DNA from 4 places in the Streptomyces sp. NBC_01261 genome. Region 2 is predicted to be linked to each of the others. Evidence: riboswitches for the same ligand, from Rfam matches in the RefSeq annotation. Region 2 holds a riboswitch; each other region holds the start of a gene.
The links. Region 2 has a riboswitch for cyclic di-AMP ahead of OG226_RS22060 (transglycosylase SLT domain-containing protein). Riboswitches for the same ligand answer to the same signal wherever they lie in the genome.

Region 1 (2,192 bases), 1.6 Mb from region 2:
CGCGGCTACGGCAACACCGCAGCGGCTCTGCGAGACGAGCCTAACCGGCTCGGGGCGATTGGCCATCCGGTCGGCCGCCTGATGGACAGAACCGAGAGTAAATTGTTTCCGAACGGAACAAAAAGTCCCGGCAAGCGGCGGGTATGGGGACGGGGGCGGCGGGCCGAGGACGCAAAAAAGCCCCGCCCCGGTGCGTACGGGGGAACACGCACCGGAGCGGGGAGCCCGTGGGGGACGGGGGTGACCCTCACGAGGTCTCCATGATGGGGACCCCGGATGTGAGGGCGCTGTGGTTCAGCTACGAGACCGATAGGTCACTTCAGGTGGAGCTGCTGGCCCGGGAAGATGAAGTCGGCGTCGTCGATGATGTTCTTGTTCAGCTTGAACAGCTGCTGCCAGCCGCCCTTCACCTTGTGCTTCTCGGCGATGGAGCTGAGGGTGTCGCCCTTGACGACCTTGTACTCGCCGTCGCCCTTCTTGACCTTCTTGCCGGTCGGGGTGGTGACGGTCTTCTTGGCGGCCGGGCGCTCGGCGGAGCGGGAGGCGGTGGTGTCGCTCGTGGAACGCTCGGTGGTGCTCTTGGAGGAGCTGGAGCTGTTCGAGCCGCTCGACGAGCTGGAGCTGCCGCCGGAGTACGAGGCGCCGGAGAGGCCGGTGCCGCAGGTGGGCCAGGCGCCCTTGCCCTGGGCGGCGAGAACCTTCTCCGCCACGGCTATCTGCTGGGACTTGGAGGCCTGGTTCGCGGTGGAGGCGTAGGCGGTGCCGCCGTACGCGGCCCACGTCGAGGCGGAGAACTGCAGACCGCCGTAGTAGCCGTTACCGGTGTTGATGGACCAGTTGCCGCCGGACTCGCAGCTGGCGACCGTGTCCCACTCGGACGCGGTGGCGGCGGAGGCACTGCCGGTGGCCATGAGCGGCGCGGCGATCGCGACACCGGTGACGCCGGCGAGCGTGGCGACGCGGGTGGCCTTGGACGGACGGCGGTGCTTGCCCTTGCTGGAAAACAGCATGGAAAATCCCAATCCCCTCACCGACGCCTGCGAGGTGAGCTGTCGGGTTCGGGCCGTGTGAGTTGCCCGGCCGTGCTCGTACGTCTCGTACGCGGCACGACTTAACCCCAAGCCGGTTCCGGTCGTCTCTCAACTCCCGGGCCCGGCGCTTACCTTGGGTCCCCCGCTCCTGCCTACGGCGCTTGACGCGACGACTGTTCCCGGAGGCCGCTGGCAGGACTCGGCGTGTGCGGCAACCGGGGCTCGTGGTGACGAGCGGCCTTGACCGTAGACACGGAATCGGCGGAATTTCAAAGACGATCAGGGCTTCTGAGACTCATCCCACACTTTGATCAAACCGGACATTCCCGAGCGAAGCATGACGCGAACTCCCGCTGTTCTCTTGCTACTTTTCGTCCGCTTCCGTACCGACGTCCAAGGTCTGACCGGCGGCGATCTGGGTCGGATCGGCGCCTATCACCTTTTTGTTCTCGGCGTAGAGCGCAGTCCATCCGCCGTCGTAGCCAAGGGAGTCGGCGATCGACGCGAGGGAGTCGCCGGCGCGGACGATGTAGGTCTGCGGCGACACGCTCTCCTCGGCACTGGCGCCGCGATGCTTACCGGCACTCTGCTGAGTGCTCTGCTGATCGCCCTGCTGGTCGTCGGAATCACCGAGCGCGCCGGTGTCGACGAGGCTCCATTTGCCCACCGCCTGGGCCGGGTTGTCCGATTCGTCGATTTTCGGGGAGGCGGCGACCGAGTCGTTGCCGACCGAAGGGGTGGTGGACTTGTCGGACTTGCTGGAGTTGTCCGTCGCGGTGGGCGAGGGACTGTCGGTCGACGAGTCGCCGCCGGACGCGTCGGACGAAGTCGAGTCCGTGGCGCCGGAGTCGGACAACCCGGAGGAAGCGGGCGAGTCGGACGAACCGGAGTCGGAGTCGGAACCGGAGTCGGAGGAGCCGGTCGGGGTGGCCGACGGGGAGTCGCTCGCGAGGCCGGTGTCGACGTCCGTCGAACCCGAGGAGGTGGTGAGACCGGAGAGCAGCGCGCAGGTGGTCCACGCGGAGGTGCCCTTGTCGTCGAGGACCTTCTCGGCGACGGCTATCTGCTGCGAGCGGCTGGCCAGGTCGGCGCTCGGGGCGTAGGCGAGGCCGCCGTACTTCTCCCATTCGTCCTGGGTCATCTGCAGGCCGCCGAAGTAGC
Region 2 (2,192 bases):
GCTGTGCGACGTGGCCCCCGACGGTGCCTCGACCCTGGTCACCCGGGGTGTGCTGAACCTGTCGGCGCGGCACGGGCGGGACCGGGCGGTGCCGTGGACGCCGGGCACCACCGAGGACGTGACCTTCGAGCTGAACGGCATCGGGCACGCGTTCCCGCCCGGGCACCGCATCCGGCTCGCGGTGTCGTCGGCGTACTGGCCGTGGATCTGGCCGCAGCCGGAGTCGGCGGCGGGGTTCACGCTGGACCCGGAGGGAAGCGCGCTCGAACTTCCCGTGCGGGAGCGGGAGTTGACGGAGGGCATCCGTTTCGAGGAACCCGAGGAGGCCGAGCCGCTCGGGGTCAACCACCCGGCCACGCTGGACGAACCACGCCCCGAGCGGCTGGTGGTACGGGATGTCGCGAAGGGGGAGTGGCGGCTGGAGGTGGATCCCCGGTACGGCGGCACGCGCGTGTACCCGGACGGTCTCGAATTCACCGAGGACGCGTTGGAGACGTACACGATCGACGAGTCCGACCCGCTGTCGGCGCGCACCCGGTCGGACTGGTCGATCCGGCTGCACCGGCCGGAGCTGGGATGGGACACGACCGTACGGACGCGGTCGGAGATTACTTGCGACGAAACGGAATTTATTACCTCGAACGAGGTCATCTGCACCGAGGGCGAAGAAGTGATCTTCCATCGCACATGGGAGAAAAGGATTCCGAGAACTGCCAGTTGAGGATGAATGCCCGATTTGCCGTTCTTAATCCTCCCGTGACTTGGGTCACGCGTTTCTGTGCGTGACCTGTGTCCTGGTCTGCCCGCGTTTTCCCTTACGGCATTTGACAATTGACCCTTGGCTCGCGCAAAGGATCAAGTGCCCCATACGCCTCAGACCAAGGTCAATAGGGGTTAGGTGTGATTCCGCCACTTGTTCCGGACATGTGCTCTCGCATAGTTTCCCGGCCTGTCGAGCGGAACGCCGAATCCTGCCGCCGCCCGGCATCCCAGTCACGAACTTCTCGCACGGCAGGAGCGGGGGAACCAGGTAGGTCGCCGGGCCGGTCGTCACGACCGGAACGGCTTGGGGTTAAGTCACGTCCGCAAGGGCGCGGCCGGGCACCTCCCAGCCCGAACCCGACAGCTCACCTCGCAGGCGACGGAGAGGAACCTCGTCATGCCTGCAACCGCTCAGTCCCGCCGTGCCCGCCTCGTCCGCCGTGTCGTCGTCGCCGGTACCGGTGTCGCGATCCTCGCGCTGCCCGTCGTGGGTGCGACCACCGCGTCCGCGGCCACCACGTCGACCACCACCGCCTCGACCACGCTCGCCGGGTACCCCAACACCCTTGACGGGTGGATCCGGGAGTCGCTCGCGATCATGGCGCAGAAGGGGATTCCGGGTACGTACAACGGGATCTACCGGAACGTGATCCGTGAGTCTTCCGGGAACCAGTACGCGATCAACAACTGGGACTCCAACGCGGTGGCCGGTACGCCGTCGAAGGGGTTGCTTCAGGTGATCGACCCGACGTTCAACGCGTATCACGTTGCCGGGACTTCGTTCGATCCGTATGACCCGGTTGCGAACATCACCGCCGCCTGCAATTACGCCGCGGCCGTGTACGGGTCCATCGACAACGTGTACGGCGCTTACTAGAAAATGTTGGATCAGCCACGACGGGTTGTCTGTTCGGCTCTCGCGCTGTCGTGGCTGGTCGCGCCCGCGCGGCGGAGCCGCACATTGATACAGCCCCGCGCCCCTAAAAACAGGGCGTTCTAGCTGAAGAGTCTTTCCAGGACCAGCGCGATTCCGTCGTCCTCGTTCGACGTCGTCACCTCGTCCGCCACCGCCTTGAGTTCGGGGTGGGCGTTGGCCATGGCCACTCCGTGGGCCGCCCAGTCGAACATCGGGATGTCGTTCGGCATGTCGCCGAAGGCGATGGTGTCGGACGGCGTCAGGCCCAAGTGGCGGGCGGCGAGGGCCAGTCCCGTCGCCTTGGTGATGCCGAGTGGCTGGAGTTCGACGGTGCCGGGGCCCGACATGGTGACCGAGGCCAGGGAACCGACCACCGAGCGGGCCGTGGAGGCCAACTCGTCGTCCTCCAGGGCGGGGTGACGGAGCAGCACCTTGCTGATGGGTTCGCACCAGAGGTCGTCGCGCCTGCCTACCCGCACGGCGGGGAGCGTGGGGTGCGGCATCAAGTAGCCGG
Region 3 (2,192 bases), 4.2 Mb from region 2:
CGCCCAAATACGGTCTGGGGTCGCAGAGTTCACCGCTTCGAGCGACAGATATATGCATATCTTGGTGGATCGCCACCGTTACCGACGAGGTAATGGCAGTCTGGCGAAGAAGCACCAGTCCGGGACCGTACTCGAACCATCCGCTCCGTGTCGGACACCGGTCCCGCGGGAAAGGGACGACCGCGCCATGGCAGACCATCTGGAAGCATCCGTCACTCTGCCGAGCGATCCCGCCTCGGTCTCCACCGCCCGCACCTATGTCGTCGGGACCCTGGTGGAATGGGGACTTCCGGCGGACACGGAGGTCGCCGACACCATCCGCCTCATCGTCTCCGAACTCGCCACCAACGCCGTACAGCACACCTTCGGGCAGTCACCCACCTTCACGGTGGACATGGAGCTGGAGCGTGACGAACGGCTGCGCATCGGGGTCACCGACAGCCATCCCCGGTTCCCGAAACGCCTGCCGGCCGCCGTCCAGCAGGACAACGGCCGAGGCATGGTGATCATCCGCTGGCTGACCGCGGAGTGCGGCGGCAAACTCAAGGTCCGGCCCACCCTGGAGGGCGGCAAGACCGTCTCCATCGAGGTGCCCTGGACGGTACCGGCCCGACCGGTGACCACGGCGGGCCAGCAGGAGCCGTAGAGCCGCCGTCTTCCGAACGCCTCCGTCCCGAACGTCCCTGGACACCCGAGGGGGGTGGCGGCCTGTCAGGTGGCCGCCACCCCCCTCGGGAGATTCGGACAGGCCCTAGCTGACCCGGCCGTACCAGACGCTCTTGGTCCAGATCTTCTGCAGCCTCACCACGTCCCCGGTCTTCGGGGCGTGCCAGATCTTTCCCTTGCCGGCGTAGATGCCGACGTGGTAGACGCTGGAGCCCGAGTGGAAGAAGACGAGGTCCCCGGCCTTGCGGCTCTTGGCCGAGATGTGGTGGGACTTGTTGTACTGCTGGGCCGCCGTACGGGGCAGTTTCTTGCCTGCCTTCTTGTACGAGTACAGCGTGAGCCCGGAGCAGTCGAAGCGGCCCGGTCCGGTGGCCCCGTACCTGTACGGGGCGCCCTTCTTGGACGCCGCGACCTGGAGTGCCTTCGTCGCGGGTGTCGCGGCCGCGGCGTCGGATGCGACGCCCGGTATCACGACGGAGCCGCCCACGGCGGCGATGGCGAAGGCCGAGGCCGTACCGGCCCTGACCATCAGCGACGGGACACGATTGAGCGCAGTCATGCGCAACCCTTCGTCAGCCGCCTGTGAAAGATGACCTGTCGGATTCGGGCTGACAAAGTTGCCCGGCCGCTGACGCGGCTTCACCCCAAGGGCTGCTCGACCCGGTCATGGCGTGACCGTCCCGGCGACCCGTCGTGCTTGGGTCCTCCACTCCTGCCGATGCACTCCTGTCGACCTGTCATCCGGGTGGCGGCAGGACTCGGCGTCCGCCCGGATCGCCCCGCCGCTGCGGCGGGGTCTTGTCGTCAGACAGGGATCTTCACCTATGAATGTCCGAAAAGCCCAACGGAACCGGGGATTTGTGGGGTTACTCACCACTCACCCGTTCGGGTGGACAGCCCCGTGTTCGAAGGGGTGTCGAGGGGTGCCAGGCCCTCGGACCAGCACCGGAACGCTTCATACGGCCCTGGGGCTACGCGTGTTGCGCAACCCGGACGGCCGTATGGACGGAGCGGCGACTACTCCGATCGGGGGTACGCCGTTCGGCTCGTTTCGCCCCCGGCCGGGACGGCTCCGGGTCCGTCAACTGTCGGAGGACGCGGGGATGGTGACGCGAGCCGTGCGGCGCTCCCCGTCCAGCACGCGCAGCGCCCGCGCGAGAGTCGGGGCGTGCAGTTCGGTCTCGCCCCGCTGGTGCATCAGCGCCAGCGCGTCCCGCAGCTCGGTGGCCTTGGCCACGAGCGCCTGAGCGGCCCTCAGGCCACGGTACGTGTCACCGTCGTGCGCCGGGTTGATACGGCCGAGCAGGTCGGCCACATCCAGATAACGGTCGATCAACTCGCCCTCGGCGCGTGTCAGTGCGGGCAGCGGAGGCAGTTCCGGCGGCAGCATCGTCGGCTCACTCCCCGCCCGGCTCGGTGAGCGAGATCCTGCGGGTCGACACGATCCGGTCCACCAACCCGTATTCCAGAGCCTGTTGGGCATCCATGATCCGGTCCCGCTCGATGTCCGCGCTCACCTGCGCCAC
Region 4 (2,192 bases), 1.0 Mb from region 2:
TCGCCGCCCCCCTCTACTCCCGGCGCGGCACCGTGCTCACCGGCCTGGCCTCGGTCGCCGTCGTCCTCGCGATCCACATCAGGCTCGGCATCGTCCTCCACACGGACGCGATCACAGAGGCGGCCACTGTCGCGACGGTCACGGTCCTGGCCGTCCTGATCAACCTCCTGGTCCGCCGCAGCAGCGAACAGCTCGCCTCCGCGCGCGAGATCGCCGAGGCCGCCCAGCGGGCCGTCCTGCCCGAACCGGCCGAGCGGATCGGCGGGTTCGCGATCGCGGCACGGTACGAGGCGGCGCAGGAGGGCGCGTTCATCGGCGGCGACCTGTACGCGGTGCAGGACACTCCGCACGGCGTACGGCTGGTCGTCGGTGACGTGCGCGGCAAGGGCATGGGCGCGGTCGCCGCCGTCGCCGTGGTCATCGGGGCGTTCCGGGAGGCCGCCGAGCAGGAGGTGACCCTGGAGGCGGTCGCGCAGCGGCTGGAGCGGGCGCTGGCGCGCGAGGGCACCCGGCGCGACGGGCTCGACGCGTTCGAGGGGTTCACCACGGCCGTCCTCGCCGAACTCCCGCACGGCGACGGCGTGGTACGGATCGTCGACCGGGGCCACCCGCCGCCGCTGCTCCTGCACGAGGACGGCACCGTCCGCACGTTGCAGGTCCAGGAGCCCGCACTGCCCCTGGGAATGGGCGAGTTGGGGGTCTGGCCCGACCGTGCCGAGGAGTTCGCGTTCCCGGGCGGGGCCACCCTCCTCGTGCACACCGACGGGCTGTCCGAGGCGCGCGACTCCCGCGGTGTCTTCTACGACCCCGGGGCGCGGCTGGCCGGCCGGACCTTCCGTACCCCCGAGGCGTTGCTCGGCATCCTCGCCAAGGAGGTGCGCCGGTACTCCGGGGGCTGGATGACGGACGACATGGCGATGATCGCCGTACGGCATCCCTGACCGGACATCACGGGCCGTGACCGGTCTGGAGCCGTCCGCACAACAACTGATACACCGTCAATACCTGTGGGAATTCTGAGGCTTGGCCAACTCGCCCGTTTTTCGCCGGTGGTGGGCCCTTCGTCCAGCAAGGAAAGGTTAATGATCAAGCCGAACAGCTTGGAAACGGACGCCCGTGTCTATTAACGTTCGATAACGCAGCGCGGTCGTCCCAGCCGTCACAAGAGATGGCTCCGTGCGCACGCGCCGAATCCTGAAAGGGAACCGGGGAACCACCACCTTGGGGTGAATCGCTCGTCAACCGCCGTGGAAACACGACCGGTTTACGCGCGTAGGAGACCTTCCTGCTCCGAACCCGTCAGCTAACCCGGTAGGCGAGAGGGAAGGAAAGGAGCACGCCCACGTGGCGTCCAACCAGGCTGCCCCAGAAGCCCCTGTCGTCTACGGCGGTTACCGCCCCGACGAGGGCCCCTGGGAGGAGTGGAATCCCAGCGCGGAGACCGTTCTTCCCAACCGCGGCAAGCACCGTGTCGCCAAGCAGCGTGGTGGCGGAGGATTCGCCCGCAGCTCCACCGTCCTGGGCGTCGGTGTCATAGCCGCCGTCAGCGCGGGCGGCATGGCCAGCGCCAACACCGGCAAGCCGCCGGTCTCCATCTCCCTGCCCGACCTGCCCTCCGTGGGCCACCTGCTGGACGACTCGTCCAGCAGTACCCCCAAGGGTTCCGCGACCGCGCTCAGCAGCGTCGGCGTGACCACCACCGAGACCGCCAAGGGCGCCTCGGACGCGGGTGAGCTGCTGCGCAACCGGATCATGGCGCAGGCCGAGTCGCAGCAGGTGCAGGTCGACGGCAAGTCGAAGGCCGCCGTCGAGGCGGCCGTCGCCCAGCAGGTCGACGACGCCGCCGCCAAGGCCGAGAAGGACGCCGCGAAGAAGGCGGACGACGCGAAGAAGGCCGCGGAGGCCGCCGCCAAGAAGAAGGCCGAGGCCGCGAAGCTCGCCGCGCTGGCCAAGCAGTACACGCTGCCGGTCGGCTCGTACACGATCACCGGCACCTTCGGCCAGGCCGGCTCGATGTGGTCCTCCGGGTATCACACGGGTCTCGACTTCGCCGCTCCCACCGGCACGCTGATCAAGGCCATCCACAGCGGCACGGTCACCGAGGCGGGCTGGGCCGGGTCGTACGGGTACCGCACGATCCTCACCCTCGACGACGGCACCGAGCTGTGGTTCTGCCACCAGTCCTCGATCAA

Region 1: another riboswitch for cyclic di-AMP. It lies ahead of OG226_RS29655 (transglycosylase family protein); the one in region 2 lies ahead of OG226_RS22060 (transglycosylase SLT domain-containing protein).
Region 3: another riboswitch for cyclic di-AMP. It lies ahead of OG226_RS41085 (C40 family peptidase); the one in region 2 lies ahead of OG226_RS22060 (transglycosylase SLT domain-containing protein).
Region 4: another riboswitch for cyclic di-AMP. It lies ahead of OG226_RS26825 (M23 family metallopeptidase); the one in region 2 lies ahead of OG226_RS22060 (transglycosylase SLT domain-containing protein).

What each region holds. Positions count from the first base shown of each region.
Region 1 covers NZ_CP108463.1:6,655,650-6,657,841, reverse strand. Annotated here, with positions in the region: gene OG226_RS29655 (transglycosylase family protein) at 315-1,010, opposite strand; cyclic di-AMP (ydaO/yuaA leader) riboswitch at 1,020-1,201, opposite strand; gene OG226_RS29650 (transglycosylase family protein) at 1,396-2,192, opposite strand, start outside.
Region 2 covers NZ_CP108463.1:5,035,752-5,037,943, forward strand. Annotated here, with positions in the region: gene OG226_RS22055 (CocE/NonD family hydrolase) at 1-721, shown strand, start outside; cyclic di-AMP (ydaO/yuaA leader) riboswitch at 985-1,156, shown strand; gene OG226_RS22060 (transglycosylase SLT domain-containing protein) at 1,160-1,639, shown strand; gene OG226_RS22065 (HAD family hydrolase) at 1,759-2,192, opposite strand, start outside.
Region 3 covers NZ_CP108463.1:9,229,707-9,231,898, forward strand. Annotated here, with positions in the region: gene OG226_RS41080 (ATP-binding protein) at 188-646, shown strand; gene OG226_RS41085 (C40 family peptidase) at 752-1,225, opposite strand; cyclic di-AMP (ydaO/yuaA leader) riboswitch at 1,229-1,408, opposite strand; gene OG226_RS41090 (hypothetical protein) at 1,748-2,056, opposite strand; gene OG226_RS41095 (ATP-dependent Clp protease proteolytic subunit) at 2,064-2,192, opposite strand, start outside.
Region 4 covers NZ_CP108463.1:6,049,217-6,051,408, forward strand. Annotated here, with positions in the region: gene OG226_RS26820 (PP2C family protein-serine/threonine phosphatase) at 1-941, shown strand, start outside; cyclic di-AMP (ydaO/yuaA leader) riboswitch at 1,176-1,333, shown strand; gene OG226_RS26825 (M23 family metallopeptidase) at 1,345-2,192, shown strand, end outside.